3 regions of the Streptomyces sp. NPDC004752 genome follow, and region 1 is predicted to be linked to each of the others. Evidence: riboswitches for the same ligand, from Rfam matches in the RefSeq annotation. Region 1 holds a riboswitch; each other region holds the start of a gene.
The links. Region 1 has a riboswitch for cobalamin ahead of ACWEKM_RS20290 (ABC transporter substrate-binding protein). Riboswitches for the same ligand answer to the same signal wherever they lie in the genome.
Positions count from the first base shown of each region.

Region 1 (9,751 bases):
CGACGGTGGCGATGCGCCGCGCGGTGGCCCGGCGGCCGACCCGGGCCAGCGGACGGCCGTCCAGGGTGATGACCCCGGTGGTGGGCGCGAGCACTCCGGCGAGCAGCCTCAACAGGGTCGACTTGCCGCTGCCGTTGGGGCCGAGCAGGCCGATCGTCTCCCCGGGACGGGGGGCGAGGGTGACGCCGTCGACGATGATCCGGCCGTCGGCGCGGCGCGTGACCCGCTCCGCGCGCAGACCGGGCGGTGTGCCCTGGCCGGCCGTGGGGTCCGGGCCGGTCATGCCCGCCTCCGTCCGCGGTACAGGACCGCCACGAACGCCGGCACGCCGATCAGGGATGTCACCACGCCCACCGGGACCTCCTGGGGATCGATGACGGTACGGGCGATCGTGTCCACCCACACCAGGAAGACGGCTCCGGCCAGCGCCGTGACGGGCAGCAGTCGCACATGGCCGGAACCGGTGAGCGCACGGGCCGCGTGCGGCAGCACCAGCCCGACGAAGCCGATCGCCCCGGCGCAGCTGACGAGTGTCGCGGTCAGCAGCGCGGTCGCGCACAGCAGCACCAGCCGGGTGCGGGCGACGCGCACGCCGAGCGCCGCCGCGGCGTCCTCGCCGAACGCGAACGCGTCCAGGAGGCGGGCGTGTCCGAGGCAGACCGTGAGAACGGCGGCGAGCACGACGGCGCACAGCAGCACATCGCTCCAGCTCGCGCCGCTCAGCGAGCCGAGCAGCCAGAACAGCACGCCTCGGGTGGTCTCCGCGTCCGCCGACGTCAGGACGGTGAACGAGGTGAACGCGGAGAAGAGTTGCATGGCCGCCACGCCGGACAGCACCACCCGGTCGGGGCCACCGCCGAGGGTGTGGCTCAGCATGAGGACGAGCCCGAAGGACAGCAGCGCGCCGACGAACGCGCCCGCCGACAGGGACACCGCTCCCCCGCCGACCCCGAGCACGACCACGGCGACCGCGCCGGTGGACGCCCCGGAGGACACCCCGAGCACGAACGGGTCGGCCAGCGGATTGCGCAGCAGGGACTGCATGACCGCTCCGCACACCGCGAGGCCCGCCCCGCAGAGGGCGGCCAGCAGGGTCCGGGGCATCCGCAGGTCCCACACGATGCCGTCCCGCAACGGCGCCAACTCGCTGTCGCCGTACCCGAGATGGGCGGCGACGGAGGCCCAGACGTCGGCCGTGGAGATATCGGCGGGGCCGAAGGTCACGGCGAACGCCACCGACCCGGCCACCGCCAGCAGCCCGCCGACGGTCAACAGCGCGGCCCGGAGGTTCACTTGGCGAGTCCGAGGTGACGCAGTCCGGCGGCGACCCGTTCGATCCCCTCGACCGTGCGCAGGGACGGGTTCATCGCCTGCCCGCTGAGCAGGATGTACCGCTTCTTCCTGACGGCGGTGAGGTTGCGGGTGGCGGGGTTGGTCTCCAGGAAGCGGATCTTGGCCTTGGCGGTCTCGGCCGTCTGGGACCTGCGGGTCAGGTCACCGAGGACGATGACGTCGGGGTCGCGGTCGGCGACGGTCTCCCAGTTGATCTGGGGCCACTCGTCGTGGGTGTCGGAGAACGCGTTCTCGGCACCGATCGCCCGGGTGATGGCACCGGGGGCGCCGCAGCAGCCGGCGAGGTAGGGAGACTGGGAGTTGGCGAACCAGTACATGAGGGAGACGCCGGAGGCGTCGAGGCCGTCGGTGGCCGCCCGCACCCGCTCCTTCAGCCGTGCGACGAGCCTGGCGCCGCGCTCGTCGACGCCGAACGCGCGGGCCAGGTCGCGTATCTCGCCGTACACGACGTCGAGGGTGAGCGGCGTGCCGCGGGAGCCGTCGCCGCCGCTGCCGTTGTCCTTGCCTGCGGCGCAGTCGGACGGGGAGACGTACGTGGGCACGCCCAGCTTCTCGAACTGCTCGCGGGTGGCGACGCCGCCCTTGCCGAGGGTGGAGACGAACGACGCGGTGACGAAGTCCGGTCCGGCGTCGAGCACCTTCTCGAAGGAGGGAGTGTTCTCGGCCAGTCGGGGCACGGACGCGTTGGCCTTCTCCAGGCCCTTCAGCACCGGGTCGGTCCAGGTGGCGGTGCCGGCAAGACGATCCCCGAGGCCGAGGGAGAGCAGGATCTCGGTGGTGCCCTGGTTGAGGGATACAGCGTGTTCGGGGGCCGACTTCAGGGTGACCTCGTGGCCACAGTTGTCGATCGTGCGGGGGTAGCCGACGGTGGAGCGGCCGGAGTCCGGGGAGGCTCCGCCGGAGCCGACGCACGCGGTCAGCAGCAGCGCCGGGGTGAGGAACAGCAGGGCGGGACGGAACGCGGAACGGAGCACGGGCATGCCTCGGGTGTCGGGGCTCGTACGCGGAGCCTGGCCTACGGACGTCCCTCCGCGCACGTGGTGCGGAGGTGCCAGCAGGTCTTCGGACTCGGGTTCGTCCGGACGGAGCGCCTTCCCGGTACGGCCCCGCACCGGCCCGCGGCCGGTCCGAACCCCTCCCAGTGGCTTGCTGTGCCCCGCCCGTCCCCCTCACCGCTGCGCGTCAGCTCCGGATTCGCACCGGATTCCCTGGCCTCGGATGTGGCTCGACTGGCCCGATCAGGCTACCAAGACGGTCCGGCCGGCCGGACCGGGTTCCTGTCCCCGGCGCCGGGCGCCCGCCTGGGCCATGTCACCATCGGGGACTGCCCCGCAGCGGTGAGCGGGAACGACCGCCGTCAACGCCGCACACTGCCCGTGCGTGGTCGTCCCCGTCCGGTCCGCCGCTCCTTCGCGCTCTCGTCCCCTCGCCACGGATCCCGGGGATGCGTGGCGCGAAGGAGATCTCCGTGACCGCCGGGCCCGCAGCCGCGGCAGCACGGGCCACCGTGTACGGCCACCCCAGCCGGGGCCGGTACCGAACCGCAGAAGGCGATCGAGGACCAATCGAGGACCACGGGAAGGGTTGCGTCGGCGCCGACGCCCCGCGTACCACCGCCGCCCGTACCGTGCGCGGCAAGTTGCCCGCCCCCGCCCCCTGTCTCCCGGCACCGGCACTCGGGCGGGGGTGGGACGTCGTACCTCACCCCGGCCCGTCGGCCGAGTGTGGGGGCGGGGTCTCGGCCGAGATCCACGCGTGGACGACGGCCAGGGACAGGCCGCCGTCGGCGGCTATGACGTGCTCGGGTACGCCGGTGAGCCAGGCGGCGAGCACGGCTCGGCGCAGTTCGGCGGCGCGGGTGGCGAGGCCGGCCCGGTAGGCGTCCGCGGAGCCGACGACGAGTTTCGGGGCGTCCTCCGCCAGGCGCCGGGCGGCGCGGCGGACGGTGTGTCGTGCGCTCAGGGTGTCGAGGTCGTTCATGCCGCTGTCGCCTCCCGTGCCATGTCGAGCGAGCTGTGGTCCAGGTGTCGGCGCAACTCCCGCACGCCGGGCTCCGGGGAGAGCCGGGCGACGAGCCGTTCCGGGCCGCGAGCAGGGTGGCCATCGAGGCCGACGCCGACCCGCAGGGCAGTAATGTCCTCACCGTCGCGCAGCACCCGCAGCCCGGTGGGGGCGCGTCCGTCGCCGGTGCGGGCCGGGGAGAGCTGCACCCGACCGTCGATCATCCGGTCGGCGGCCGAACACCGCAGTGTGGCGGACGTGTTGAGGCCGCGGATGCCGCCGCCCTCCCGCAGGATGACCCCGGCGCCGAGGAAGCCGATGACGGACACGGCGTAGGAGGCGCCCCGGATGGGCCTGCCGTGGTCGTCGGTGACCGTGCCGTAGCGGACGAACAGGGTGGCACAGGCGGCCACGAGCGCATTGGTACGCAGCCCGGCCGTGCGGGCGCGCCACCGACGTTCGACGCCGATCAGGCCGCCGCAGCCGACGCCGACCGGGCGCCGGAGCACGAAAGGGAAGGTGGTCGGATTCGCCATGGAAACCTCCCCTCCCCCGTCGCGGCGGGGGAGGTCGAGGGCATGGCAGCCGCCGGGCAGAGCGGGGCTACCGGATGCCCGAGGAGCGGGGGGACATGGGGGTGCGGGGCCGGGCTCGGCCCTGACTACTGCTGCTGCGATCCATGTCGCTCACCTCCTCCTCGGTCGGCACCTCTCCAGAGTTGCACAGTGACGCAAATTCCGCCCACCCTTCGGGCAGCCGGCATGCGAGCGTGCGCATCCCGAAGGTCACCCTGGCGCCGACGTTCCTGCCCCGGTTCGGCCTGGGCACGCATCCTGAAACGATCAGTTGGTTCGGCCCCGCAGGAGCCGGTTCGGCCGCCGATCCCACAACTCCCAAGCCCCTCACCCAGGCAAGGAGACCCATGCCACACACCACTTAATTGGACTCCGTAATACCAATTAACTACGATGCTCCTGTGCGACTCGCCAAGTGCACGACTCCGGAGGGGGACCGGGAAGCAGCCGCCTCGCGCAACTGAACCGCACCTCACCTGCCCACAGGTGGACGAGCACCACCTTAAATATGCATCTGAGATACCAGATAGGAGCTGTCATGCTCTCAGCACAAGCCGTCCCGGTCGTCCGAGCCACTCTTCCGGCCGTGGGAGCCTCCCTTGGCGCCGTCACCGAACTGTTCTACCGCCACATGTTCGAAGAGCGTCCGGAACTGCTGCGGAACCTCTTTAACCGGGGGAACCAGGCCACCGGCGCCCAGCGTGAAGCACTCGCGGGCGCCGTCGCGGCCTTCGCCACCGCATTGGTGGAGCGTCCCGGTGAACGTCCCGACGCCATCCTCGGCCGCATCGCCAACAAGCACGCCTCGCTGGGTATCACCGCCGATCAGTACACCCTCGTCGGACGCCATCTGCTGGGCGCCGTCGCGGAAGTCCTCGGCGACGCCGTGACCCCCGAGGTGGCGTCCGCCTGGGACGAGGTGTACTGGCTGATGGCCAATGCTCTGATCGCCATGGAGGCACGGCTGTACGCTCAGGCCCAGGTCGAAGACGGCGACGTCTGGCGCGAGATGGAAATCGCCGAACGCACGGAGGAGTCTTCGGACGCCGCCTCCTTCGTCCTACGCCGTCCCGACGGTCTGCCCACCGAGCCCTTCCTGCCGGGTCAGTACGTCAGCGTCCAGGTTGAACTCCCCGATGGGGCACGGCAGATACGTCAGTACAGTCTTTCTGCCGCTCCCGGTCACAAAACGTGGCGCATCACCGTCAAGCGCGAGCGTGGTGCCGACACCGAAGCCCCCGAGGGCGAGGTCTCCAGCTGGCTCCACGCCCACGCCCACCCCGGCCATGTCCTCAACGTCTCACTGCCCTTCGGCGACCTGGTCCTCCCTCAAGGGGACGGCCCGCTTCTTCTCGCCTCCGCCGGCATCGGCGTCACTCCCATGCTGTCCATGCTGGACCACCTCGCCGTCTCCTCCCCGAACCGTCCCGTCACCGTCATCCACGCCGACCGCTCTCCCAGCCATCACGCACACCGCGAGGAGCACACCGAACTCGCCCATCGACTTCCCGGCTCTTCCATGTACCTGTGGTACGAAAACGGTGCAGAAGAGGTCAAGGAACCCCGCCTACACGTGCGTGAGGGCCGCGCAGACCTGACCGGTCTCACCTTGCCCGACACCACCACGGCCTATCTGTGCGGCCCGCTGCCCTTCATGCAAGCCGTTCGTGGCGACCTGCTCACCCGAGGTCTCAACCCCGCCGCCATCCACTACGAGGTGTTCGGTCCCGATCTCTGGCTGAGCAAGTAACCCAAGGCAGGCCCAGCGATCCTTCAAGAAGAGCCTGGGGCAAGGGGGCAACGCGGCCGTGCTGGACGACGTCGGCGCCCTCGGTCAGCTGGTCGAAGGCGTTGCCGGGCCGTCCGCTGGGTGGTGGCGGCGTCGGGGACCATGGTGTGGAAGCTCGCCAGCAAGACCGGCTCCACCACGGCGACCGCCACCGCCGACACCACGGCCGGGACCGTCCCCAGGCGCGCGCCGAGGCGGCAAGCACCGGCTGCGCGACCGCCGGACCGTGCGAGTTCCCCGCCCGCCACGTCTGTCGGTCACGTCCCCCGCGGACGCACGCGTCGGACGAGTGATCCGACCGCGGCCACCACCGCCGACACCACCGGGGTGACGAACAACCATGCCGGATACAGCACTTCGTGGACGCCGACCCGGTGCTGCGGCAGTAGGCGATACGCTCGCCGACCGAACGCGCAGACTCCCCCCGAACTGTGCTGGTTCTGCACTCGCCGCAGCGGTGCCGGGGCGGCTTGTGAGGGCGGTCAGGCGGAGACGATCCCAACGAGGTCGAGCAGGCTGTTGATGCGGTAATCCGCCGAGGCCGCCGCCGCGGTGTCGGCCCACAGGTGTCCCCAGGGCCCGCGGCGCAGGTGCGCTGCGCGTAGCCCGGCCGCCTGCGCGGGCCCGATGTCGTTGGCGGGGTGGTCACCGACGTACAGGGAAGTGTGTGGGTCGGTGCCGCTGGCCGCGAGCACACGGTGGAAGAAGTCGGTCGACGGCTTGGCGGCGTCGAGTTCGGCGGACGTGGTGATGTAGTCGGCGGGCAGGCCGAGCCCGCGAAGCAGTTCACCGGCGCGCGCGGTCTGGTTCCCGGCGACGACGACACGGACGCCCTGCTCCTGGAGCATGCTGAGGGCGGGCCGCACGTCGTCGTACAGGTCGCTTTCGCCGAGGTGTTCCCCGCGGCCGGCGGCTTCCCGCGCGGCATACTCGGCCGGGATGTCGATGCCGGGGCGGATGAGGCGCAGCGCTTCGGCGTTGTCGTCCCCGCGGGCGACGACGGCGCCGACGAGGGCGGACAGGGTGTGGCGGGGGATGGTGAGCCAGTCGGCCCAGGCTGCCCAGTACCGGTCATCTCTGGTGATCGTCTCGCCGACGTCGAAGATCACAGCGCGCATCATGGTCGGGAGCGTACCCGGGCACGACGAAAGGGGCCCCCGTTGCCCGGAGGCAGCAGGGGCCGGTCCGCCGGCGTGGTTCTACTTCACGACGCGGCCCGCTCTCCCTCGCCTCGTGTGTCGTCCGGGTGGGCGAGGCCGAGGTGGTCGCGGAGGGTGGGGCCCTCGTAGTCGGTGCGGAAGACGCCGCGCTCCTGGAGCAGCGGGACGACGGTGTCGGCGAACACGTCGAGCCCGCCGGGTGTGATGTGCGGGACGAGGATGAAGCCGTCGCTGGCGTCGGCCTGGACGAAATCGTCGATGGCGCGGGCGACGGTGGCCGGGGAGCCGACGAAGGTCTGCCGGTTACCGGTGTGGATGACCAGGTCGCGGATGGACCACTTGTTGGCGGCGGCCAGCTCTCGCCACTCACGGGCGGTGGCCAGCGGGTCCCGGTACATGCGCACCTGGGCGCGGCCCCGCGAGATGTGCTCCTCGTCCACGTTCGGGTCGATCTCGGGCAGCGGTCCGTCCGGGTCGTATCCGGACAGGTCCCGGTTCCACACGAACTCCAGGTGCTTGATCGCGGTGGCGCCGCTGACCTGCTGCCGGCGCACTGCGCGAGCCAGTTCCTCGGCCTCGGCGTCGGTGTCGCCGAGCACGAAGGTCGCCGCGGGCAGGATGAGCAGTTGGTCGCGGCGCCGGCCGTGGGCGGCCAGGCGCCTCTTGACGTCGGCGTAGAACGCCTGGCCCTCCTTGAGCGTGGCGTACCTGCTGAAGATCGCGTCGGCGCTCGCGGCGGCGAACTCGCGTCCCTCTTCGGAGTCGCCGGCCTGGAAGATCACCGGCCGGCCCTGCGGCGAGCGCGGCACGTTGAACCGGCCGTGGATGTCGAAGTGCCGGCCCCGGTGGACGAAGGCGCCGGCCCGTGCGTCGCGCAGGAAGGTGCCGGTGGCCCGGTCGGCGAGGATCTCGTCACCGTGCCAGGAGTCGAACAGCTCGTTCGCGGTGGCGAGGAACTCCTTGGCGCGCTGGTAGCGCTCGTCCTGGGGCAGGAAGCCGCCGCGGCGGAAGTTCTCGCCGGTGAAGGCGTCCCAGGAGGTGACCACGTTCCAGGCGGACCGGCCACCGGAGAGGTGGTCGAGGCTGGCGAACTGGCGGGCCACCTCGTAGGGCTCGTTGAAGGTGGAGTTGATGGTGCCGGTCAGGCCGAGCCGGTCGGTGACGGCGGCCAGCGCCGCGAGCACGGTGAAGGTGTCGGGGCGGCCGACGACATCCAAGTCGTAGATCTGCCCGCCCTGTTCACGCAGCCGCAGCCCCTCGGCGAGGAACAGGAAGTCGAACTTGGCGCGTTCGGCGGTGCGCGCGAAGTGGGCGAAGGAGGCGAACTCGATGTGGCTGCCGGCGGCCGGATCGCTCCACACGGTGGTGTTGTTGACGCCGGGGAAGTGGGCGGCCAGATGGATCTGCTTCAGCGGCTTGCTCATGTCGGTGGGTCCCTCCGGCTCAGGCGATCGGGGTGTTCCCGGGCACGAGCGAGGCCGAGTGCCTGGGGGAATAGCGGTTGGCGGGGCGGCCGAGCCCGAGCAGCCCGCGCAGGGTGTCGGCTTCGTAGGCGCGCCGGAACAGGCCGCGGCGCTGGAGTTCGGGCACCAGGCCCCGGGTGATGCGCGGCAGGTCGTGGCCGAGGACGGCGGGCCGCAGCCGGAAGCCGGTGAGCCCGCCCTCCTGCAACTCCACCAGCAGATCGGCGAGTTGGGCGGGGGTGCCGGTGAAGATCCGGGCGTCGGAGGTATACGGCCCGCCCGCCAGCTCGTCCAGCCGATCGCGGCGGGCGGATGCCTCGGCCGGGTCGGAGTCGAGGAAGACCAGCAGGTCACCGAAGATGTGCAGGGGCTCGTCGGCGCGGCCGGCCGCCGCCTGTTCGGCCCGGATCTCGGCGACGATCGCACGGGCCTGCTCCGTGTCGTGCGGGGTGACGTATCCGATGTCGGCCTGGCGGGCCACGAGCCGGTAGGGCACGGTCCGGTGGGCGAGCGCGGTGACGAGCGGCTGCCCCTGCGGCGGGCGGGGTGTGATGCTCGGACCCCTGACCCGGAAGTGCCGGCCCTCGAAGTCGATGTAGTGCAGCCTGTCCCGGTCGATGAAGCGGCCGGTGGCCGTGTCCCGGATCTCGGCGTCGTCCTCCCAGCTGTCCCAGAGCCGGCGGACGACCTCCACGTGGTCGGCGGCCTCGTCGAACAGGTCGGTGACCAGGTCCTGGGCGGCCGGGCTGTCGTAGACGTCGATCCTGGGTACGGTGCGGCGGCCGAAGTGGGCGGCCTCGTCGGGGCGTGCGCTGATCTGGACGCGCAGTCCGGCCCGGCCGGTGCTGATGTAGTCGAGGGTGGCGATCGCCTTGGATATGTGGAACGGCTCCGTGTGGGTGGCCACCACTGTTGGCACCAGACCTATGTGGCGGGTGAGCGGTGCGACGCGGGAGGCGATGAGGACCGCGTCGAGCCGACCGCGGATCTGGTCGGTGCGCTCGTCCGGGTCGAGGAAGCGCGAGGACTGTGGGCCCAGGCCGTCCTCGACGGTCACGAAGTCGATCAGGCCGTGCTCGGCCTCGGCGACCAGGTCGGCCCAGTAGCCGGCGGTGAACAGGTCTTGGGGGCGGGCGACCGGTTCGCGCCAGGAGGCGGGGTGCCAGCCGGTGCCGTCGAGCGCGACGGCGAGATGCAGGGGGGCAGGGGAGGTTGAGGACACGAGTGGGCGCCTTCCTGGGGGTCCGTTTCCTGGAGGTCCGTACGAGATCGCCGAACCCGCCCCGGCGGTCGGGGGCGGTGGCGGATGGGGCAACGGGTCAGGAGCAACAGAGCGCGCCGGCCACGCGCAGCAGATCGATGTGCGGCCGGGAGTGGAGCCGGACGGCGCGGCGGACCCGGATCATGTCC
Region 1 covers NZ_JBSGBN010000045.1:51,146-60,896, reverse strand. Annotated here, with positions in the region: gene ACWEKM_RS20300 (ABC transporter ATP-binding protein) at 1-283, opposite strand, end outside; gene ACWEKM_RS20295 (FecCD family ABC transporter permease) at 280-1,293, opposite strand; gene ACWEKM_RS20290 (ABC transporter substrate-binding protein) at 1,290-2,333, opposite strand; cobalamin riboswitch at 2,390-2,602, opposite strand; gene ACWEKM_RS20285 (hypothetical protein) at 3,055-3,333, opposite strand; gene ACWEKM_RS20280 (MgtC/SapB family protein) at 3,330-3,890, opposite strand; gene ACWEKM_RS20275 (globin domain-containing protein) at 4,468-5,679, shown strand; gene ACWEKM_RS20270 (HAD family hydrolase) at 6,201-6,839, opposite strand; gene ACWEKM_RS20265 (NtaA/DmoA family FMN-dependent monooxygenase) at 6,923-8,302, opposite strand; gene ACWEKM_RS20260 (LLM class flavin-dependent oxidoreductase) at 8,322-9,563, opposite strand; gene ACWEKM_RS20255 (putative leader peptide) at 9,661-9,747, opposite strand.

Region 2 (9,751 bases), on a different contig from region 1:
AGCGGGACCATCTGCACCGCGAGGATGCCCACGATCACGATCTTTCGGCCGCGGAAGGCGAACCGGGAGATGGCGAGCGCGGCCAGCATGCCGATGACGACGCCGATCGCCACGACGGACAGCGACACGATCAGGCTGCGCCCCACCGGGCCCCAGAAGTCGGCGATGTCCAGCGCTCGGCTGAAGTTGGACAGGGTCAGGCTTGTGGGCAGCAGGCCGGGGTCCGGGTCGATGGCGTCCTTGGCCGGCTTGAAGGCCGTGTTGAGCATCCAGTAGGCGGGGAAGCCGACGATGAGAAAGACCAGGAGGCCGAGGAGGTTCCAGCCGAGCCGGGACCCGCTCCCACGTCGGGATCCGCTCCAGCGCCGGCCGCCGGTGGCGATCGCCCTCGTGCCGCTCATGCTGCTCATGCCGCTCATTCGACATCTCCGATCTTCAGCATCTGGCGCATATAGACGGCGACCACGCCGAGCAGCAGCACCACGGTGATCAGGGCGATCGCCGAGCCCTGCGCGTAGTCGTTGACCACGAAGGCGCGGTCGTAGGAGTAGGTGGTCAGCAGCTGGAACTCGGCCTCCGGGTGCCCGCCCCGCATCACGAAGACCTGCGGGAAGACGCCCATGTCCCAGATGACCGACAGGGTCGTGAGCATCACGATGATCGGCTTGAGGATGGGCAGGGTGACATGGCGGAAGACGCCCCAGCCGCCCGCGCCGTCGAGGCGGGCGGCTTCCTCCAGTTCCCCGGGCACCTGGGTGAGGCCCGCGCTGAGCGTGATGACCACGAAGGGCACGGCGCCCCAGACCACCAGCAGCATGATCACGGCCAGGCCCTCCGGGCCGCTCGCGAACCAGTTGTGGCCGATCATTTCGACGCCCGGCAGCTTGCTCAGCAGCGCGTTGAGGATGCCGTAGTCGGCGTCGAAGAGCCATTTGAAGACGGTGGTGGCGACGATGACGGGCATGCCCCAGCTCGCCACCAGCGCGATGTTGATCAGGGTCTTCACCCAGCTGGAGACCCGCTGCAGCAGCAGGGCGACCAGCATGCCGAGGACCATGGTGAAGATCACCGAGCCGCCCGCGAAGACGATCGTGCGTAGCACGACCTGCCAGAACTCGCCGTCGCCGAGCACCTTGGAGAAGTTGTCGAACCCGACCGACTCGGCCGGCTGGAAGCCCCACAGCTGGGACTGCCCGAACTTCTGGCAGGACAGGGTGACCAGGCGGACCAGCGGATAGCCCATGACCAGGACGAGGATGACCAGACACGGGGCGAGCAGCAGCCAGGGGGTGCCCGCGCCGCCGGACGTCCGCTTTCCGCTCGGCCGTTCCGTGCCGCCCGGTGGTGGCGCCTGCCGCGGCGGCGGCACCTTGGCGGGGGTGGTCGTGTCTGCGGCACTCATCGCGCGCTCCTCAGCGGTCCCTCTGGTCGTACGAAGCCGACATCCCGCACGGAAACCGGAGTTCCGTACGCAGGCCCGGTGCCGGAGGGCCGTGTCTGGGTACGGAGCCTCCTCCCGGAGGGCCGCGCGGGGCCGGAGCCCGCGCGGCCGGACGAGAAGCGGGGCCCCACCCCCGCACTCCCCCCGGGGTCCACGGGGCCCTGCGCTCACGTCACTTGGTGTTGATCACCTTGTCGATCGCGGTGTCCGCCTCCTTCGCGGCGGCCTCGACCGTCTTCTTGCCGGTGCCGATGCTCTGCAGCATGGTCTGCAGGACCTGGGCCTTCTCGACCTGGCCCCAGCCCGGGGCCATCGGGACGAACCAGTTGGACTCGGCCGCGGTGGCCGGGACGGCGGTCGCCGGGTCGTCCTTCAAGGTGGCGAGGTCCGTCTTGTTGTTGGGCAGATTGCCCTTGGCCATCAGGCCCTTCTGGCCCTCGGGGCCGGTGAAGGCGTTGATCCACTCGGCGGCGACGGCCTGGGCCCTGGACTTCACCGGGATGGCGAGGTCGGAGCCGCCGAGGAAGACGGGCATGTTCTTGCCGGACGGGCCGGGCATCACGAAGTTCTCGACGTTGTCCTTCAGTTTGCCGGTCTTGTCGTTCTTCGGGTCGGCCGCGGTCGCGCCCTCCCAGGCGGGGGCGAAGATCATGGCGGACTTGCCCTGGCCGTAGACGATGTAACGGTCGGCCTCGTCCTTGGTCTTGTCGCCGTGCATGTACTGGTCGACGACGTTCTTGAACTCCTTGAGGCCCTTGACGGACTCGGGCGAGGAGAGGGTGCCCTTCCACTGGCCGCCGTCCTCCTCGGCGATGGAGCCGCCGGCGTCGTAGACGAAGGACATGGCCGCGTACCAGTCGCGGGTGGGCTGGTACCAGGCGTTGAACTTGTCGCCCTGCTTCTTCTGGATCCTGTCCAGGGCGGAGGTCAGCTCGGCGTAGGTCTTCGGGGGCGTCTTGACACCGGCCGAAGCGGCCACGTCCTTGCGCCAGTTGGCGACCCGGCCGCCGGCGTAGTACGGCACGCCGTAGGTCTTGCCCTCGTACGTCACCGATGCCTTGAGGCCGTCGAGCCAAGCGGCGGAGTTGCCGTACCCGGCCGGGTCGATGGGGGCGAAGGCGCCCTTGACCAGGTAGCCGAGCATCTCGGTGTTGCCCATCTCGACCACGTCGGGGGCCTTGTCGGTGGCGAGGACGGCGTCCAGCTTGGTGTTCTTGTCCGGCCAGCCGTAGTACTCGTGCTTGATCTTGATGCCGGGGTGTTTCTTCTGCACGGCGGCGTCGGCGGCCTTCACCAGCTCGGGCCAGTTGTTCTGCGCGTCGACGGCGAGCCAGACGGTCAGTTCCCTGGCGTCCGCCCCCTTGCCCGAACCGCCGTCGCCCCCGTTGTCGCTGCCGCACGCCGCGATGGAGACGGCCATGCCCGCGATACCGATCGCGGCTGTCAGCCTGCGCTTCACGCCATCCTCCTCGAATCAGGGATGCCACAAACCCCCCTGCCTCCCCGCGGCGCGCGTCAGCGCTGTGTACCGCCCGTGGGGCCGGGACCTGGACCAATGGTGTAGACCAGTACGGGGAGCTTGGCCCAGACCAATAGGCGTGTCAAGGGCGCTCAAGCAGGCTCCGGACGTCCGTGATGCGACCGAGATATGCAGAGACCCTTCATTGGCCCCCTTCATTGACCCCTCATTGCGCAACCGACAGTTCGGACGGGCCACTTGGGCCGTGTCACGGCCGCCCGGAGGGTGCCATGGACTAGACCAGCAAAGGGCGCGACGGTATACAGAGGAGATCACGGACCGTTCGGGTGGCCTCCCGTCACACGGAGCCGTGCCACGATGTGATCCGTGGCCGATGGGATGTCGGCCGCTTTCGGCACCCGGAGCCGGGAAGGCAGAACATGAGCACCGACGTCAGCAGTGCGGAGAACGAGGGTGGGACGACCGTCCGTACCGCGCGTGTGCCCAAGTACTACCGCCTGAAGAAGCACCTGCTCGACATGACGGAGACGCTCCCGCCGGGCACGTCGGTGCCGCCGGAGCGCACGCTCGCCGCGGAGTTCGACACCTCGCGCACCACCGTCCGCCAAGCCCTTCAGGAGCTGGTGGTCGAGGGCCGGCTGGAACGGATCCAGGGCAAGGGCACGTTCGTCGCCAAGCCGAAGGTGTCCCAGGCGCTGCAACTCACCTCCTACACCGAGGACATGCGGGCCCAGGGTCTGGAACCGACCTCGCAGCTGCTGGACATCGGCTACATCACCGCGGACGACCGGCTCGCCGAACTCCTCGACATCTCGGCCGGCGGCCGGGTGCTGCGCATCGAGCGGCTGCGCATGGCCAACGGCGAGCCGATGGCCATCGAGACCACGCATCTGTCCGCCAAGCGCTTCCCGGCGCTGCGCCGCGGCCTCGTCAAGTACACCTCCCTCTACACCGCCCTCGCCGAGGTGTACGACGTCCGGCTCGCCGAGGCCGAGGAGACCATCGAGACCTCGCTGGCCACCCCGCGCGAGGCGGGCCTGCTCGGCACGGACGTGGGCCTGCCCATGCTGATGCTCTCCCGGCACTCGCTGGACAAGGACGGCAACCCGGTGGAGTGGGTGCGGTCGGTCTACCGCGGGGACCGCTACAAGTTCGTCGCACGGCTCAAGCGCCCGCGGGAATAAGCCACTTGCGGTGCCGCATGCGGTGTGGCGCGAGCCCGGTTCCTGTTCTACGTTCCTCCCGTCACCGCATGAACGGGAGGGCTCCGCGATGCGTACCGCGCATGTCCGCACCATCGCCGTCTGGACGCTCGTCGCGATCGTCGGCGCGACCGGCTGGTCCGTGCTCGCGCTCTCCCGGGGCGAGGAGGTCTCCGCCGCCTGGATGGTGGCGGCCGCCCTCGGCTCGTACGCGATCGCCTACCGCTTCTACGCCTCGTTCATCGCCCGCAGGGTCCTCAAGCTGGACCGGACCCGGGCCACCCCGGCGGAGCGGCTGGACAACGGCATCGACTTCCACCCCACCGACCGACGGGTGCTGCTCGGCCACCACTTCGCGGCGATCGCCGGCGCCGGACCGCTGGTCGGACCGGTGCTGGCGGCGCAGATGGGCTATCTGCCCGGCACCATCTGGATCATCGCCGGGGTGGTCTTCGCGGGCGCCGTCCAGGACATGGTGGTGCTGTTCTTCTCGACGCGCAGGGACGGCAGGTCCCTCGGCCAGATGGCCCGCGAGGAGATCGGCCCGTTCGGCGGCGCGGCGGCCCTCCTCGCCGCCTTCGCCATCATGATCATCCTGCTCGGTGTGCTGGCCCTGGTCATCGTCAACGCCCTCGCCTCCTCCCCCTGGGGCACCTTCTCCATCGGCATGACGATCCCGATCGCCCTGCTCATGGGCTGCTATCTGCGGGTGCTGCGGCCGGGCCGGGTGACGGAGGTGTCGCTGATCGGGGTGGCGCTGCTGCTGCTCGCGCTGGTGGGCGGGCGCTGGGTCGCCGAGTCGTCCTGGGCGGACACCTTCACCCTGGCACCCTCGACGCTGGTCGTCTGGCTGGTGGCATACGGCTTCATCGCCTCGATCCTGCCCGTGTGGACGCTGCTCGCGCCCCGCGACTACCTCTCCACCTTCATGAAGATCGGCACCATCGTGCTGCTCGCGCTGGGGGTCGTGATCACCCTGCCGACGCTGCGGATGGACGCGGTCACCGACTTCGCCGCGCGCGGCGACGGGCCGGTCTTCGCGGGCTCGCTCTTCCCGTTCGTGTTCATCACCATCGCCTGCGGCGCCCTGTCCGGCTTCCACGCGCTGATCTCCTCCGGCACGACGCCCAAGATGATCCAGAAGGAGACGCAGATCCGGCTGATCGGCTACGGCTCCATGCTGATGGAGTCGGCCGTGGCGGTCATGGCGCTGGTGGCGGCGAGCATCATCGACCCCGGGCTGTACTTCGCGATGAACGCGCCCTCCGGGGCGATCGGCACGACGGTGCAGAACGCCTCGCAGGTCGTGAGCGGTTGGGGCTACCACATCTCCCCCGCCGAGCTGGCGCAGGCCGCGAAGAACGTCGAGGAGTCCAGCCTGCTGTCCCGCACGGGCGGCGCGCCCACCCTGGCCGTCGGCGTCTCGGAGATCTTCGCCAAGGTCACCGGGGGCGGTCTGCGCGCCTTCTGGTACCACTTCGCGATCATGTTCGAGGCGCTGTTCATCCTGACGGCGCTGGACGCGGGCACCCGGGTGGGCCGCTTCATGCTCCAGGACACCCTCGGCAACCTCTACCGGCCGTTCCGGAACATCGGCTGGAAGCCGGGGCTGGTCGTCACCAGTGCCCTGGTGTGCGGGCTGTGGGGCTACTTCCTGTGGGTCGGCGTGCATGAGCCGCTCGGCGGCATCAACCAGCTGTTCCCGATCTTCGGCATCTCCAACCAGCTGCTGGCGGCGGTCGCCCTGGCCGTCTGCACCACGCTGCTGGTGAAGTCCGGCCGGCTCAAGTGGGCCTGGGTCACCGGGATCCCGCTCGCCTGGGACACGACGGTGACGCTGACCGCGAGCTGGCAGAAGGTGTTCTCCTCGGACCCCAAGGTCGGCTTCTTCAAACAGCGCCAGGTGTTCCAGGACGCCATCGACGCGGGACAGGTGCTGCCGCCCGCCAAGAACATGGCCGACATGCACACCGTGGTCACCAACTCCACGGTGGACGGCGTCCTCTCCGCGGTGCTCGCCCTGCTGGTCGTGATCGTCGTCCTGGACGCGTTGCGGGTGTGCATGCGGCACATCCGCCGCCCGGCGCTGTCCACCCTGAGCGAGACGCCCTACGTCGAGTCGAAGATCACCGCCCCGGACGGGCTGGTCCCGACGCGGACCGAGAAGGAGGCGGCTCGGCATGCGGCCGGCACTGCGGCGGGTGGCTAGCGGACTGCGCGGACTGCGCTGGTATGTGCGGGAGTTGACGGGCGAGTCGGCCTACGAACGCTATGTCGCGCAGCTGGCGGAGCGGCATCCGGAGGCGGCGCCGCCGTCCCGCCGGGAATTCGAGCGGATGCGCACGGACCGCCAGGAGTCGGACCCCCGCCAGGGCTTCCGCTGCTGCTGAGCACGCCGTTCGCGACCGGGACGACATCTTCGCCGAGGCCGACGACGCAGCCGACCACGCCTTCGCCCCGACCCGTCCGGCCACGGGGGCGCCGCGCGGCGGCCGGCTCCCGCAGACCTTCCGAGCCCCGGTCGGCGGCCCGTTCACCCGCTGGTTCCATCGCTGGTTCCATCGCTGGTTCCGTCGCTGGGCGCTGCTCGCGGGCCGGGTGGCCGGGATGGTGCAGCGGACGGTCGCCGTCGTCCTGAAGACCGCCCTGAAGGCCGCCCTGAAGGCCGCCCTGAAGGCCGTCAAGGCTCCGGCGGGCGTGGACGAGCGCCCCGAACGGGCGTGGGGCACCGCACCGGCAACCACGCATCCGCAACGTGCCGTCGGAGCCGACGAGCGACGGCGATCCGTTGACGTACTACACAACATCTGGGGGTGTCATGACGGCCCGACACTAGATGTATGCTCATGCTCGCTGTCGCCGCAGGGGAATCCGGTGTGAATCCGGAACTGTCCCGCAACGGTGTACTCATGCGCGTATGCCCACATACCCGCATGCAGGCTTCAGTCCGAGGACCTGCCGACGGCGCACCCGACCGTCCGGTCCGGGTGCCCTGACGTCCGGGCCTCGTGGAATGGGCCGGTGGGCGCGACGCCGTGTGCGCTCGTGTGCTGCCCCCTGCCCTCCGCAAGGCCCCGTGCCGAGCGAGGGAGAGCCCCACGTGACCATCGCGCCAGCCGACCCGGCTTCAGCCGACCCGGTTTCAGCCGCCCAGGCGACCGCGGTCCCGGTGGAGACCGACGGTCCCGGTGCCGCGCTGCTGCGGACCCTGACCGAGCTGACCGCCGACCTGCCCGACGCCGACCCCGGCCGGGTCGCCGCCGCCGCGCTGCGCGGCCGGTCCGCGCGGGCCGACGCCGATGTCGCCGCGGAGTTGCGGGAGCTGGCCACCGAGGCGGCCGCCGGCCTGATCTCGGAGGACCCCGCCTACTCGCGGCTGGCCGCCCGGCTGTTGACCCGCTCCATCCGCGCCGAGGCCGCCACACAGGGCGTCACCTCGTTCACCGGGTCGATCGCCGTGGGACACCGGGAAGGACTCATCGCCGACCGCACCGCCGCCTTCGTGGAGCTGCACGCCGAGCGGCTCGACGCACTGATCGACCCCGCGGCCGACGACCGCTTCGGCTACTTCGGACTGCGCACACTGCACAGCCGCTACCTGCTCCGGCACCCCCTGACCCGCAAGGTCGTCGAGACGCCCCAGCACTTCATGCTGCGGGTGGCCGCCGGCCTCGCCGATGGAGGCGCCGCCGGGGGAGATTCCGGGCACGCCGTGGACGAAGTCGCCGCGCTCTACCGGCTGATGAGCCGCCTCGAGTACCTGCCCTCCTCCCCCACGCTCTTCAACTCCGGCACCCGCCACCCGCAGATGTCGTCCTGCTATCTCCTCGACTCCCCCAAGGACGAGCTGGACTCCCTCTACGACCGCTACCACCAGGTGGCCCGCCTCTCCAAGCACGCCGGCGGCATCGGCATCGCCTACTCCCGCATCCGCTCCCGCGGTTCGCTGATCCGCGGTACCAACGGGCACTCCAACGGCATCGTCCCGTTCCTGAAGACCCTCGACGCCTCCGTGGCCGCCGTGAACCAGGGCGGCCGGCGCAAGGGCGCGGCGGCGGTCTATCTGGAGACCTGGCACTCGGACATCGAGGAGTTCCTGGAGCTGCGCGACAACACCGGCGAGGACGCCCGCCGTACGCACAACCTCAATCTCGCCCACTGGATCCCGGACGAGTTCATGCGGCGGGTCGACGCCGACGAGCGGTGGTCGCTGTTCTCCCCGTCGGACGTGCCCGGGCTGGTCGACCTGTGGGGCGAGGAGTTCGACGCCGCCTACCGCGGGGCGGAGGCGGCCGGGCTCGCGAGGAAGACCATCCCGGCCCGTGATCTCTACGGCCGCATGATGCGCACCCTCGCGCAGACCGGCAACGGCTGGATGACCTTCAAGGACGCGGCCAACCGCACCGCCAACCAGACGGCCGAGCCGGGCCATGTCGTCCACTCCTCCAACCTCTGCACGGAGATCCTGGAGGTCACCGACGACGGCGAGACCGCGGTCTGCAACCTGGGCTCGGTCAACCTCGGCGCGTTCGTGAGCGGCGGGGGCATCGACTGGGAGCGGCTGGACGAGACCGTCCGCACCGCCGTGACCTTCCTCGACCGGGTCGTCGACATCAACTTCTACCCGACCGAGCAGGCGGGTCGTTCCAACGCCAGATGGCGGCCGGTCGGCCTGGGCGTGATGGGCCTCCAGGACGTCTTCTTCAAGCTGCGCCTGCCCTTCGACTCGGCGCAGGCGAAACAGCTCTCCACCCGCATCGCCGAGCGCGTCATGCTCGCCGCCTACGAGGCATCCGCCGGCCTCGCCGAGCGGAGCAGCCCGCTGCCCGCCTGGGAGCAGACCCGTACGGCGCGGGGTGTCCTGCACCCCGACCACTACGGCGTCGAGTTCACCTGGCCGGAGCGCTGGGCGGCGCTGCGCGAGCGGATCGCGACGACCGGCCTGCGCAACAGCCTGCTGCTCGCCATCGCGCCCACCGCGACCATCGCGTCCATCGCCGGGGTCTACGAGTGCATCGAGCCCCAGGTCTCGAACCTGTTCAAGCGCGAGACCCTCTCCGGTGAGTTCCTCCAGGTCAACTCGTACCTGGTGCAGGACCTCAAGGAGCTGGGCGGGTGGGACGCCCGCACCCGCGAGTCGCTGCGCGACGCCAACGGCTCCGTACAGGACTTCGCGTGGCTCCCGGCAGAGGTGCGCGCCCTGTACCGCACGGCGTGGGAGATCCCGCAGCGCGGCCTGATCGACATGGCCGCGGCCCGCACGCCCTATCTGGACCAGTCCCAGTCCCTGAACCTGTTCATGGAGACGCCGACCATCGGCAAGCTCTCCTCGATGTACGCCTACGCCTGGAAGCAGGGTCTGAAGACCACGTACTACCTGCGGTCCCGCCCGGCGACCCGGATCGCCCGCGCGGCCCGGGCGCAGCCCCGGGCCACCGTCCCCGTGCAGGCCGTCCCGGACCCCGAAGCGATCGCCTGCTCCCTGGAAAACCCCGAGTCCTGCGAGGCATGCCAGTGATCTCCCACCGTTCCCAGAACCTTCTCGACCCCGGCTTCGAGCTGACCCTGCGCCCCATGCGCTACCCCGACTTCTACGAGCGCTACCGGGACGCCATCAAGAACACCTGG
Region 2 covers NZ_JBSGBN010000029.1:36,813-46,563, forward strand. Annotated here, with positions in the region: gene ACWEKM_RS14835 (carbohydrate ABC transporter permease) at 1-401, opposite strand, end outside; gene ACWEKM_RS14840 (carbohydrate ABC transporter permease) at 416-1,402, opposite strand; gene ACWEKM_RS14845 (extracellular solute-binding protein) at 1,614-2,900, opposite strand; gene ACWEKM_RS14850 (GntR family transcriptional regulator) at 3,341-4,105, shown strand; gene ACWEKM_RS14855 (carbon starvation CstA family protein) at 4,194-6,332, shown strand; gene ACWEKM_RS14860 (YbdD/YjiX family protein) at 6,304-6,513, shown strand; cobalamin riboswitch at 6,929-7,100, shown strand; gene ACWEKM_RS14865 (ribonucleoside-diphosphate reductase subunit alpha) at 7,224-9,641, shown strand; gene ACWEKM_RS14870 (ribonucleotide-diphosphate reductase subunit beta) at 9,632-9,751, shown strand, end outside.
Region 2: it holds a riboswitch for cobalamin, as region 1 does, so the genes downstream of both, ACWEKM_RS14865 (ribonucleoside-diphosphate reductase subunit alpha) here and ACWEKM_RS20290 (ABC transporter substrate-binding protein) in region 1, are expected to answer to the same signal.

Region 3 (9,751 bases), on a different contig from region 1:
AGCCCAGCAGGGCCAGAATCTCCGCGATGTCGTCGCCCTGGGTGCGCATCGCGGACGTGCCCCACACCGTCAGGCCGACGGACCTGGGGTACTCCCCGGTGTCCTTGAGGTAGCGCTGCACCAGGGAGTCGGCGAGCGACTGGCCGACCTCCCAACTCAGCCGGGACGGAATGGCCTTGGGGTCGACCGAGTAGAAGTTCCGGCCGGTCGGCAGGACGTTGACCAGCCCGCGGGTGGGGGAGCCCGACGGGCCCGCCGGGACATAACCGCCGTCCAGCGCGCGGAGGATGTGCCCGATCTCGTCGCTCGTCCGGGCCAGCCGTGGCACCACCTCGGTGCAGGCGAACTCCAGCACGGCCACCGCGTCCGGGAGTTCGCCGCCCAGCACCTCGCGCACCAGGGGCGCGCTCTCGGCCGTCGCCCAGCCGCGGGCCTCCATGCTCTCCGCGATCCGCCGGCACAGCTGCTCCAGCAGGTCGATCGCGTCGGCGGCGGTCCGGGACGGGCCCGCCACCAGGTCCGTCAGCTCCACCGGAACCTTCACCGGCGCGCCCGGCTCGGCCAGCAACTCCTTCTCGACCAGCCCGAAACGGGCGGCGAGGCAGGCCCTGAGCCCCGGCAGGGCGCCTGCCTGCCCGCCCCACACCTGGGACGCCCGCAGGACGGCCAGCACCAGGTTCACGCGCGGCTCGCCGACCGGGCCGCCGCCCAGCACATGCAGGCCGTCGCGGATCTGCACGTCCTTGATCTCGCACAGATAACCGTCGATGTGCATGACGAACTCGTCGAACTCATCATCGTCCGGCTGCTCGTCGACATGCAGATCGTGCTGGAGTTCCGCTGCCCGAACGAGCGTCCAGATCTGGCTGCGCACCGCCGGTGCCTTCGCCGGGTCCAGGTCGCAGACGAGCGCGTACTCGTCCAGTAGCTGCTCCAGCTTGGCCAGTTCGCCGTAGGTGTCGGCGCGGGCCATCGGCGGCACGAGGTGGTCGACGATGGTGGCGTGGCCGCGCCGCTTGGCCTGAGTGCCCTCGCCGGGGTCGTTGACGATGAACGGGTACACGAGGGGCAGCTCGCCGAGCACGGCGTCCGGGGCGCAGCCGGCGCTCAGGCCGAGGCCCTTGCCCGGCAGCCACTCCATCGTGCCGTGCTTGCCCATGTGCACGATCGCGTCGGCGCCGAAGTCGTTCTCCAACCAGCGGTAGGCCGCCAGGTAGTGGTGGGACGGCGGCATGTCGGGGTCGTGGTAGATCGCGATGGGGTTCTCGCCGAAGCCGCGCGGCGGCTGGATCATCACGACGACGTTCCCGAACCGCAGGGACGCGAGCACGATGTCGTCCCCGTCGACATAGAGGCCGCCGGGCGGCTCGCCCCACGCCTCCAGCATGGCGCCGCGCAGCTTCGGGTCGAGCGCGTCGAACCACGCCCGGTAGTCGGCGAGCGGCACCCGGGCGGTCGCGGCGGCCAGCTGCTCCTCCGTCAGCCACTCGACGTCGTGCCCGCCGGCCGCGATCAGCCGGTGGATCAACTCGTCGCCGCCCGCGGGGTATTCGGTGAGCGAGTAGCCCGCGTCGCGCAGCGCGTCCAGCACCCGCACCGCCGACGCGGGCGTGTCCAGACCGACCGCGTTGCCGACCCGGGAGTGCTTGGTCGGATAGGCGGTGAAGACGAGCGCCAGCTTCTTGTCGGCGTTCCCCTTGTGCCTCAACCGCGCGTGCCGTACGGCGATTCCGGCGACCCGACCGGCCCGCTCGGGGTCGGCGACGTACACGGGCACGTCGTCCGGTCCCCGCTCCTTGAAGGAGAACGGCACGGTGATCAGCCGTCCGTCGAACTCCGGGATGGCGACCTGCATCGCCGCGTCCATGGGGGACAGGGCGGCGTCGGACGCGTCCCAGGCGCTGTGCGAGGAGGTGAGGCAGAGCCCTTGCAGCACCGGGATGCCGAGATCGGCGAGCGCCCCGACGTCCCAGGCTTCCTCGTCACCGCCCGCCGACGCCTGCGAGGCGTGGGTGCCGCCCGCGGCGAGCACGGTCGCCACCAGCGCGTCGGCCCGGCCGAGAATCGAGTACAGCCCGGCGTCCGCGCCGCGCAGCGAACCGCAGTACACGGGAAGGGCGTTGGCGCCGCGCGCCTCGATCGCGTCGCACAGGGTGTCCACGAAGGCGGTGTTGCCGCTCAGCTCGTGGGCCCGGTAGAAGAGCACGCCGACGGTCGGGCGGCCCGCGACGGGGACCCGCTCGCCGTGGACGCCGTACTCCGGCATCTTCCGCGGCCCGTCGAAGCCCTCACCGGTCAGCAGCACGGTGTCGGACAGGAACCGGGCGAGTTCGGTGAGATTGGCGGGTCCGCCCTCCACCAGATAGCGCAGCGCCTCGGCGACGACACCCGCGGGCACGGACGACTCGGCCATCAACTCGGCGTCCGGGACGGCCTCGCCGCCGAGCAGCACGGTCGGCACCCCGGACGCCTTCAGCACGGCCAGCCCGTCCTCCCAGGCCCGCTTGCCGCCCAGCAGCCGTACGACGGCGAGGCCGGCCCGCCGCAGCAGCGCCGGAAGCTCCTCGGCGACATCGATCCGGGTCGGGTTGCCGATCAGGTAGGGCGCGCCGGAGGCACGCGCCGCCAGCAGATCGGTGTCGGCGGTCGACAACAACAACACTGTGCTCATGCGGGCGCTCCCGGTGGAATGAAGGGCAGTCCTCGTGGCGCGCCCGACTCGATGAGCCGCCACAGCGCGTCCGTGTCCGCGTGCTGTTCGATCAGGTCGCCGAGCCGGTCGAGCCGCCGCTCGCGCAGCGCGGCGAAGGACGTGTCACCGGCCGGTACGAAGCGGCGGTCCGCGGCGGCCGCCACCTCGCGCAGAAAGGCCCGCCGGAAGCCGTCCGACTCCAGCGCGCCGTGCCAGTGCGTGCCCCAGGTCCGGCCGACCCGGCAGCCGTCCAGGAAGGGCTCGCCGCCGATGACGTCGGCGACGCCGTGATGGATCTCGTAGCCCTCGACGTGCTCGCCGAGCGCTGTGCCAAAGGGCCGGGCGAGGGTCTTCTCGGGGGCGAACCGCACCCGCACCGGCAGCAGGCCGAGCCCTGGCACCTGCCCGGCGCGCGACTCGACCTCGTCCTCGATGTGCTCGCCGAGGATCTGGAAGCCGCCGCAGATGCCGAGGACCGGGCGGCCCTCGCGGGCCCGGCGGGTGAGCGTCCGGGCCAGCCCGCGCTCCCGCAGCCACTGAAGGGCCCGGACGGTGCCCCGGGTCCCGGGGACGACGACGAGGTCCGCGTCGGCCAGTTCCTCCGGCCGGTCCACGAACCGCACCACCACGCCCGGTTCGGCGGCCAGCGCGTCCACGTCGGTGAAGTTGGACATGAGCGGCACGGCGCACACGGCGACCCGCAGCACGTCCGCGCCGACGGGTTCGGCGACCGCCGACTCCCGCACCGCGCCGGGCGGCGAGCCCCGCCCCCCGGCTCTCGACTCCGCTCGGGCGGCGGGGACCCCCATCCCGTCCTCCTCGTCGATGCCGAGTCCGTGCCGGAACGGCAGGACGCCGTAGGTGTGCCGTCCGGTCAGGGCGTGCAGCATGTCGAGGCCCGGCGCCAACAGGCCCGCGTCCCCGCGGAACTTGTTGACGAGGAACCCGGCGACCTGTTCCTGGTCCTCGCGCGACAGCAGCGCCACGGTCCCGAAGAACGACGCGAAGACGCCCCCGCGGTCGATGTCACCGACCACCAGCACGGGCAGCCGCGCGCCCCGCGCGATGCCCATGTTCACGATGTCGGTGCGCCGCAGGTTGATCTCCGCCGGGCTCCCGGCCCCCTCGCAGATCACCGCGTCGTACGTGGACCGCAGCGTGGCGAGACAGTCGAGGACGGTCCCCAGCAGCCGCTGCTGCCGCCCACCGTGGTAGCCGCGCGCGCTCAGCTCGCCCACGGGCCTGCCCAGCAGCACGACCTGGCTGCTCTGTTCCCCGCCCGGCTTGAGCAGTACGGGGTTCATCAGCGCGGTCGGCTCGATCCGGCACGCCTGGGCCTGCATGGCCTGGGCCCGCCCGATCTCGGCGCCCTCCCGGGTGACGAACGAGTTCAGGGACATGTTCTGCGCCTTGAACGGCGCGACCTTGACCCCCTGCCGCACCAGCCACCGGCAGATCCCGGCGGTGACGACGCTCTTTCCGGCGTCGGAGGTGGTACCGGCGACGAGGAGACCACCACCGTTCATGACCGGAGTCCCTTCGCGGCTCATGACCGGTGTCCCTGCGCGGCCAGGCGCGCGGCGGCCACGACGCCGAGCGCGAGCAGCCCGACCCGGCGGGAGAGCCGTACGGCGCGTTCGATGTCCGGGGTGGTGACGGCACGGCCGCCGCCGTTGAGCACGGCCCGGTGCTCGACGCGCCCCCCGTACGAGAGGGTCCCGCCCATCCGCACGCCCAGCGCCCCGGCGAAAGACGCCTCGACGGGACCGGCGTTGGGGCTCGGATGCCGGCGGGCGTCGGCCCGCCACGCCCGTACGGCGCCCCGCGCGTCGGGCCCGCAGACGGCGGCGAGGGCGGCGGTGAGCCGCGCCCCCGGCCAGCCGGCGACGTCGTCGAGCCGTGCCGCGGCCCAGCCGAACCGGCGGTGGCGCGGCGAGCGGTGCCCGACCATCGCGTCGAGGGTGTTCACGGCCCGGAACCCGACGAGCCCGGGCACTCCGCCCAACGCCCCCCACACCAGGGCCCCGACGACCGCGTCGGAGGTGTTCTCGGCCACGGACTCCACGACCGCCCGGGCGATCCCGTCGGCGTCCAGGGCCTGCGGGTCCCGCCCGCACAGATGCGGCAGCCGCGCCCTGGCCGCCGTGACGTCCCCCGCCTGGAGGGCCCGCCCGACGGCCCGGGCCTCCCGGGCGAGCGAAGTCCCGCCCACTACCACCCAGGTGACGGCCCCGGTGAGCGCCACCGAGGCGGCGGGGGAGGCGCGTACGGCCCGCTGGGCCACGGCCCCGAGGGCCGCGGCGCCACCGACGCACACGGCGGTGTGCACGACTCCCCACCCGCGGTGGTCCCGCCACAGTGCCCGCTCCGCCGCGTCGGCCGCACGCCCGAACGCGGCGACCGGATGCCCGCGACGCGGATCGCCGACGAGCAGGTCACTGAGGAGGCCGAGGGCGGCGCCGTACGCGAAGACGCGATCGGCACGCACCGGCTCAGCCGGCCGTGGGGTCGGGAAGCGACCTGGTGCTGTATCTCAATCCGCAGCCGAGCATGGCGATATGTCCTCACTCAGGGTGTCCACGCCCTGGTTCGACGAGACCGGCGGTGAGAGTTCCTGGCTCCCGGGGAGTTCTACCCCGGTGACAGTGGCGGGACCGCGCCGGATTCGCACCGGCTTCCTCTCGTGCCGCCGTACATGGCTCCGGCAGTCCACCATGGCCCCGGAAGGGCCGTCAACTGCCGTTGACCTGCGAGGGGAGAGTGTGCCGAGGCTCATATCGGCACGGCCGCACGCAGCGCCCCGAAGGGGCGCGGGGAACTGCGCGACCAGCCACGACGGTGCCGCAGACGACCGACGGCACAGCGCGGCACATCCAGCGGAGCGCTTAGGCGGCGATCAGATGGATGCCGTAGCCCACCGCGGCGGCGCACGCCGCGAAGCACGCGCAGGCGGCGGTCAGCGCGAGGCCCCCGGAACCGCCCCGCGCCGCGGCCCGTTCGCGGTGCGACAGTCCGGCCACGCCGAGGGTGAAGAGGGTCACCAGCGCCACGGTGACCGTGAGACTGACGCCGAGGACGGAGCCGAGGGCCGCCCAGTCGATCTTCATGGTGATGCTTCCTTGGGTACCGGAGGGAGGGGAGCGGACCAGGAGGGGAGTGGACGAGGAGGGAGTGGACGGTCAGACGGCGGCGGTCGGCGGGGCGGCCTGGTCTGCGGCGGCGGTGGCGGCGGCCGGGGCTGCAGACACCGGCGGGGGCGAAGACGCGGAGGCCGACTGGGGCGAGGACGCGGAGACCGGCGGGGGCGGGATCGTGGCCGTCAGGTCGGCGGCCGGGGAGCCTGACCCCGGGGGCGGCGCGGCGGCGGGCGCCGCGGTCGGCTCACCGGTGTCGTTGACATTGCTGTGGTCGACGACCTCGCGCCGGGAGACCTTCCAGATCGCGGCGCCCGCGCCGACCAGGAAGACGCCCACGCACCCGGTGCCCCAGTCGCCCAGCTCCGTGACGGTCTCCGCGAGCGCGCCTGCCAGCGCGGCGGCCGGCAGCGTCAGCGCCCAGGCGACGAACATCCGGGTCGCCGTGGACCAGCGGACCACGCCGCCCCTGCGGCCCAGGCCCGCGCCCATCACGGAACCGGAGACGACATGCGTGGTGGAGAGGGAGAAGCCGAGGTGCGAGGAGGCCAGGATGGCGGTCGCGGCGCTGGTCTGCGCGGCGAAGCCCTGCTGCGGCCCGAGGTCGGTCAGGCCCTTGCCCATGGTGCGGATGATCCGCCAGCCGCCGAGGTAGGTGCCGAGCGCAATGGCGAGACCCGCGGAGAGGATGACCCAGGTGGGAGGGTTGGAGCCGGGGGCGAGGGCGCCGCCGGCGATCAGCGCCAGCGTGATGATGCCCATCGTCTTCTGGGCGTCGTTGGTGCCGTGGGCCAGGGAGACCAGGCCCGCGGAGGCGATCTGGCCGGCCCGGTAGCCCCGCTCGGCGGCCCTGCCGTCCGCCTGCGCGCCGAGCCGGTACGACAGGCGGGTGGCGAGCAGCGCCGCCACGCCCGCGACGACCGGGGCGGCGAGCGCCGGGATGAGGACCTTGGTGACGAGCACGTCGCCGTGGACGGCGCCCGCGCCGGCGGAGGCGAGGGTGGCGCCGATCAGACCACCCATCAGGGCGTGCGAGGAACTGGAGGGCAGGCCCACCAGCCAGGTCAGCAGGTTCCAGAGGATCGCCCCCACCAGGGCGGCGAAGATGACCTCGGGACGGATGCCGCTCTCGTCGACGAGACCTTTGGAGATCGTGTTGGCGACCTCCACGGAGAGGAAGGCGCCCACCAGGTTGAGGGTGGCGGACAGGGCCACCGCCACCTTGGGCTTGAGCGCACCGGTCGAGATGGTCGTGGCCATCGCGTTGGCGGTGTCGTGGAAACCGTTCGTGAAATCGAACGCGAGTGCGGTGAGCACCACAATCGCGAGGATCAGCGAGAAGTTTTCCATTTACCCAGGCAATCGTTCGAAGTCATCGACCGGTTGAACGTAGGAAACCTGAATGAACGGAAGATGAACCATGAGGGGACTTGTGGTGTCGTGCGGGGCGGGTGTGCCCGCCCGTTGAAGAGATCCGGGTCACCCGGCAGGATCACGGCATGGCGGAACAGCGGCGGGAGCGGCGGACGGCGACACGGGGCGCGGGGCACGAGGAGGCGCGCGCCTGGGAGGAACTGGTCGGCGCGGCCCGCCGCACCGTGTCCGACGGACTGGTCGTCGGCACCTCCGGGAACGTCTCGGTGCGCATCGGCGACACCGTGCTGGTCACGCCCTCGGGCGTGCCGTACGACCGGCTCACGCCGGACGATGTGACCGGTGTGGACCTCGACGGCCGACAGGTGCTCGGCACGCTGGTGCCCACCAGCGAACTGCCCATGCACCTCGCCGTCTACCGCGCCACGGACGCGCGCGCCGTTGTCCACACCCACGCCGTGCACGCCACGGCCGTCTCGACGCTCGTCTCCGAACTGCCCTCGATCCACTACATGTCGGCGGCGCTCGGCGGCCCCGTCCGGGTCGCACCGTATGCCACGTACGGCACCGAGGAACTGGCCCGGAACATGCTCCGCGCCCTCGCCGACCGCTCCGGCTGCCTGCTGCGCAACCACGGCACCCTCACCTACGGCGGCACCCTCGACCAGGCATACGACCGCACCGCCCAGCTGGAGTGGATGTGCCGTCTGTGGCTGACGGCGTCCTCGGTACCGGGCCACACCCCCACCCTCCTGACCCCGGACCAGCTGACGGAGGTGGCGGAACGACTGCACGACTACGGCCAGCGCCCCTGACCCCCCGGCACGCGGAAAGACACCCCCGCACTCACTCACAACGGCATCCATCCACTCCCTTCAGGGGCGCGGGGAACTGCGCAACCGGCCAAAGAACCCCCGCTCCCGCTGGCCGACCGCGCGGTCCGCCGGGAGACTGGTGGCGTGCGCACTGTCACAGTGACGGCCGCCGCCGTCACCGCGGCCCTGGCAGCCGGTGCGGCCAGTGTGGCCGCCGGGCGGCTGGCCAGCGACGCCGCGCTCAAGGCGCCGGCCGGTCGGCCCCTGCCCACCGAACCCCGGCTCACCGTGCACGCCACGGCCGCGGGACAGATCACCCTCACCCGCGACCTGGCCTCGCTGCGCCCCGGCACCTACGGCCTCGCGGGCAACGGCTCGCACGCCGTCGTCGGACCCGTCCTGGAGTCCGTGCGGAGCACCGCCGACACCGTCGTACGCCGCCTGCACGGCGTCACCCACGGCACGCTCAGGGCCGGTGACAAGGTCTGGCTCACCCCGAACGTGCACGTCGGCAACCCGGCCTCCGCCCTCGACCTAGACCACGCGGACATCGACGTGCCCGGCGAACTCGGCCCACTGCCCGCCTGGTTCGTGCCCGGCCGGCGGGACATCTGGGTGATCGCCGTGCACGGTCTGGGCACCACCCGCGAACAGGCGCTGAACGTCATGGAGTTCCTGCACCGCAGGCGCCTTCCGGTGCTCGCCCTCGCCTACCGCGGCGACCTCGGCGCACCCCGCCGACCCGACGGTCTGAACCACTTCGGCGAGACCGAGTGGCGCGACCTGGACGCGGCGATCCGCCACGCCGTCCGGCACGGCGCCGACCGCGTGGTCCTGCTCGGCTGGTCCACCGGCGCCACCATGGCTTTGCGCGCCGCCGCCCGCTCGCCCGAACGCGACCGCGTCGCCGGGCTCGTCCTCGACTCACCGGTGCTCGACTGGCAGGCCACACTGCGCGCCCTGGCATCGGCCCGCCACGCGCCGGACGCCGTGCTGCCGCTCGCCGTGCGCGCCGCGCAGGGGCGCACCGGACTGCACCCCGACGGCCTCGCCGACACCGCCGACCCCACCCGGCTCGACGTGCCCACCCTGATCATCCACGGCCCCGGCGACACAGTGGCCCCCTGGGTGCACTCCCGGTGCCTCGCCGACCGCCGCCCGGACCGGATCGCCCTGCACACCGTCCCGAACGCCCCGCACGCGGCCATGTGGAACGCCGATCCCGAAGAGTACGAGGAACAGCTGCGCCGGTTCCTGACGCCGCTCATGTAATCCATGACGCCGTCCATGCAATCCATTCCGTTTAACTCCGTACCGGTGGCCTGATCATGGCCCGTCCAGCCCGACCGGACACCGTGCATTGGCCACCCCCGTCGCGCGCCGTGACATTCCGTTTGGGTTTTCGGACCGTCAACCGGAAGACTGCCCCCGTGACGTCCCGTATCCCGCGCGACTCCAGGCTTCGACTCGTCCGACCGCGACCCCTGGCCGCCGCCCCCACAGCTGTGAACCAGCGGCGCTCACGCCGCCCCGCACCCCGGCCTCCGGAAGGCACGCCCGCCCCCGCGGAGCTGGCCAGAATGGCTCGCTCCGGCCTGGCGGGCGCGGCCCGCGTAGCCCACTGGGCCGATGCCGCCCTCGGCCCCGGCCGCGCCGGTGCCACCGAGGACGGCAAGGCCATCCTCTCCGACACGACCGTCGAACGGGCGGCCGACGATCTGAACCTGACCGTGGCC
Region 3 covers NZ_JBSGBN010000060.1:9,109-18,859, forward strand. Annotated here, with positions in the region: gene cobN (cobaltochelatase subunit CobN) at 1-2,671, opposite strand, end outside; gene ACWEKM_RS24305 (cobyric acid synthase) at 2,668-4,218, opposite strand; gene ACWEKM_RS24310 (cobalamin biosynthesis protein) at 4,239-5,180, opposite strand; cobalamin riboswitch at 5,282-5,421, opposite strand; gene ACWEKM_RS24315 (hypothetical protein) at 5,578-5,799, opposite strand; gene ACWEKM_RS24320 (anion permease) at 5,872-7,176, opposite strand; gene ACWEKM_RS24325 (class II aldolase/adducin family protein) at 7,326-8,015, shown strand; gene ACWEKM_RS24330 (alpha/beta hydrolase) at 8,160-9,287, shown strand; gene ACWEKM_RS24335 (hypothetical protein) at 9,446-9,751, shown strand, end outside.
Region 3: it holds a riboswitch for cobalamin, as region 1 does, so the genes downstream of both, ACWEKM_RS24310 (cobalamin biosynthesis protein) here and ACWEKM_RS20290 (ABC transporter substrate-binding protein) in region 1, are expected to answer to the same signal.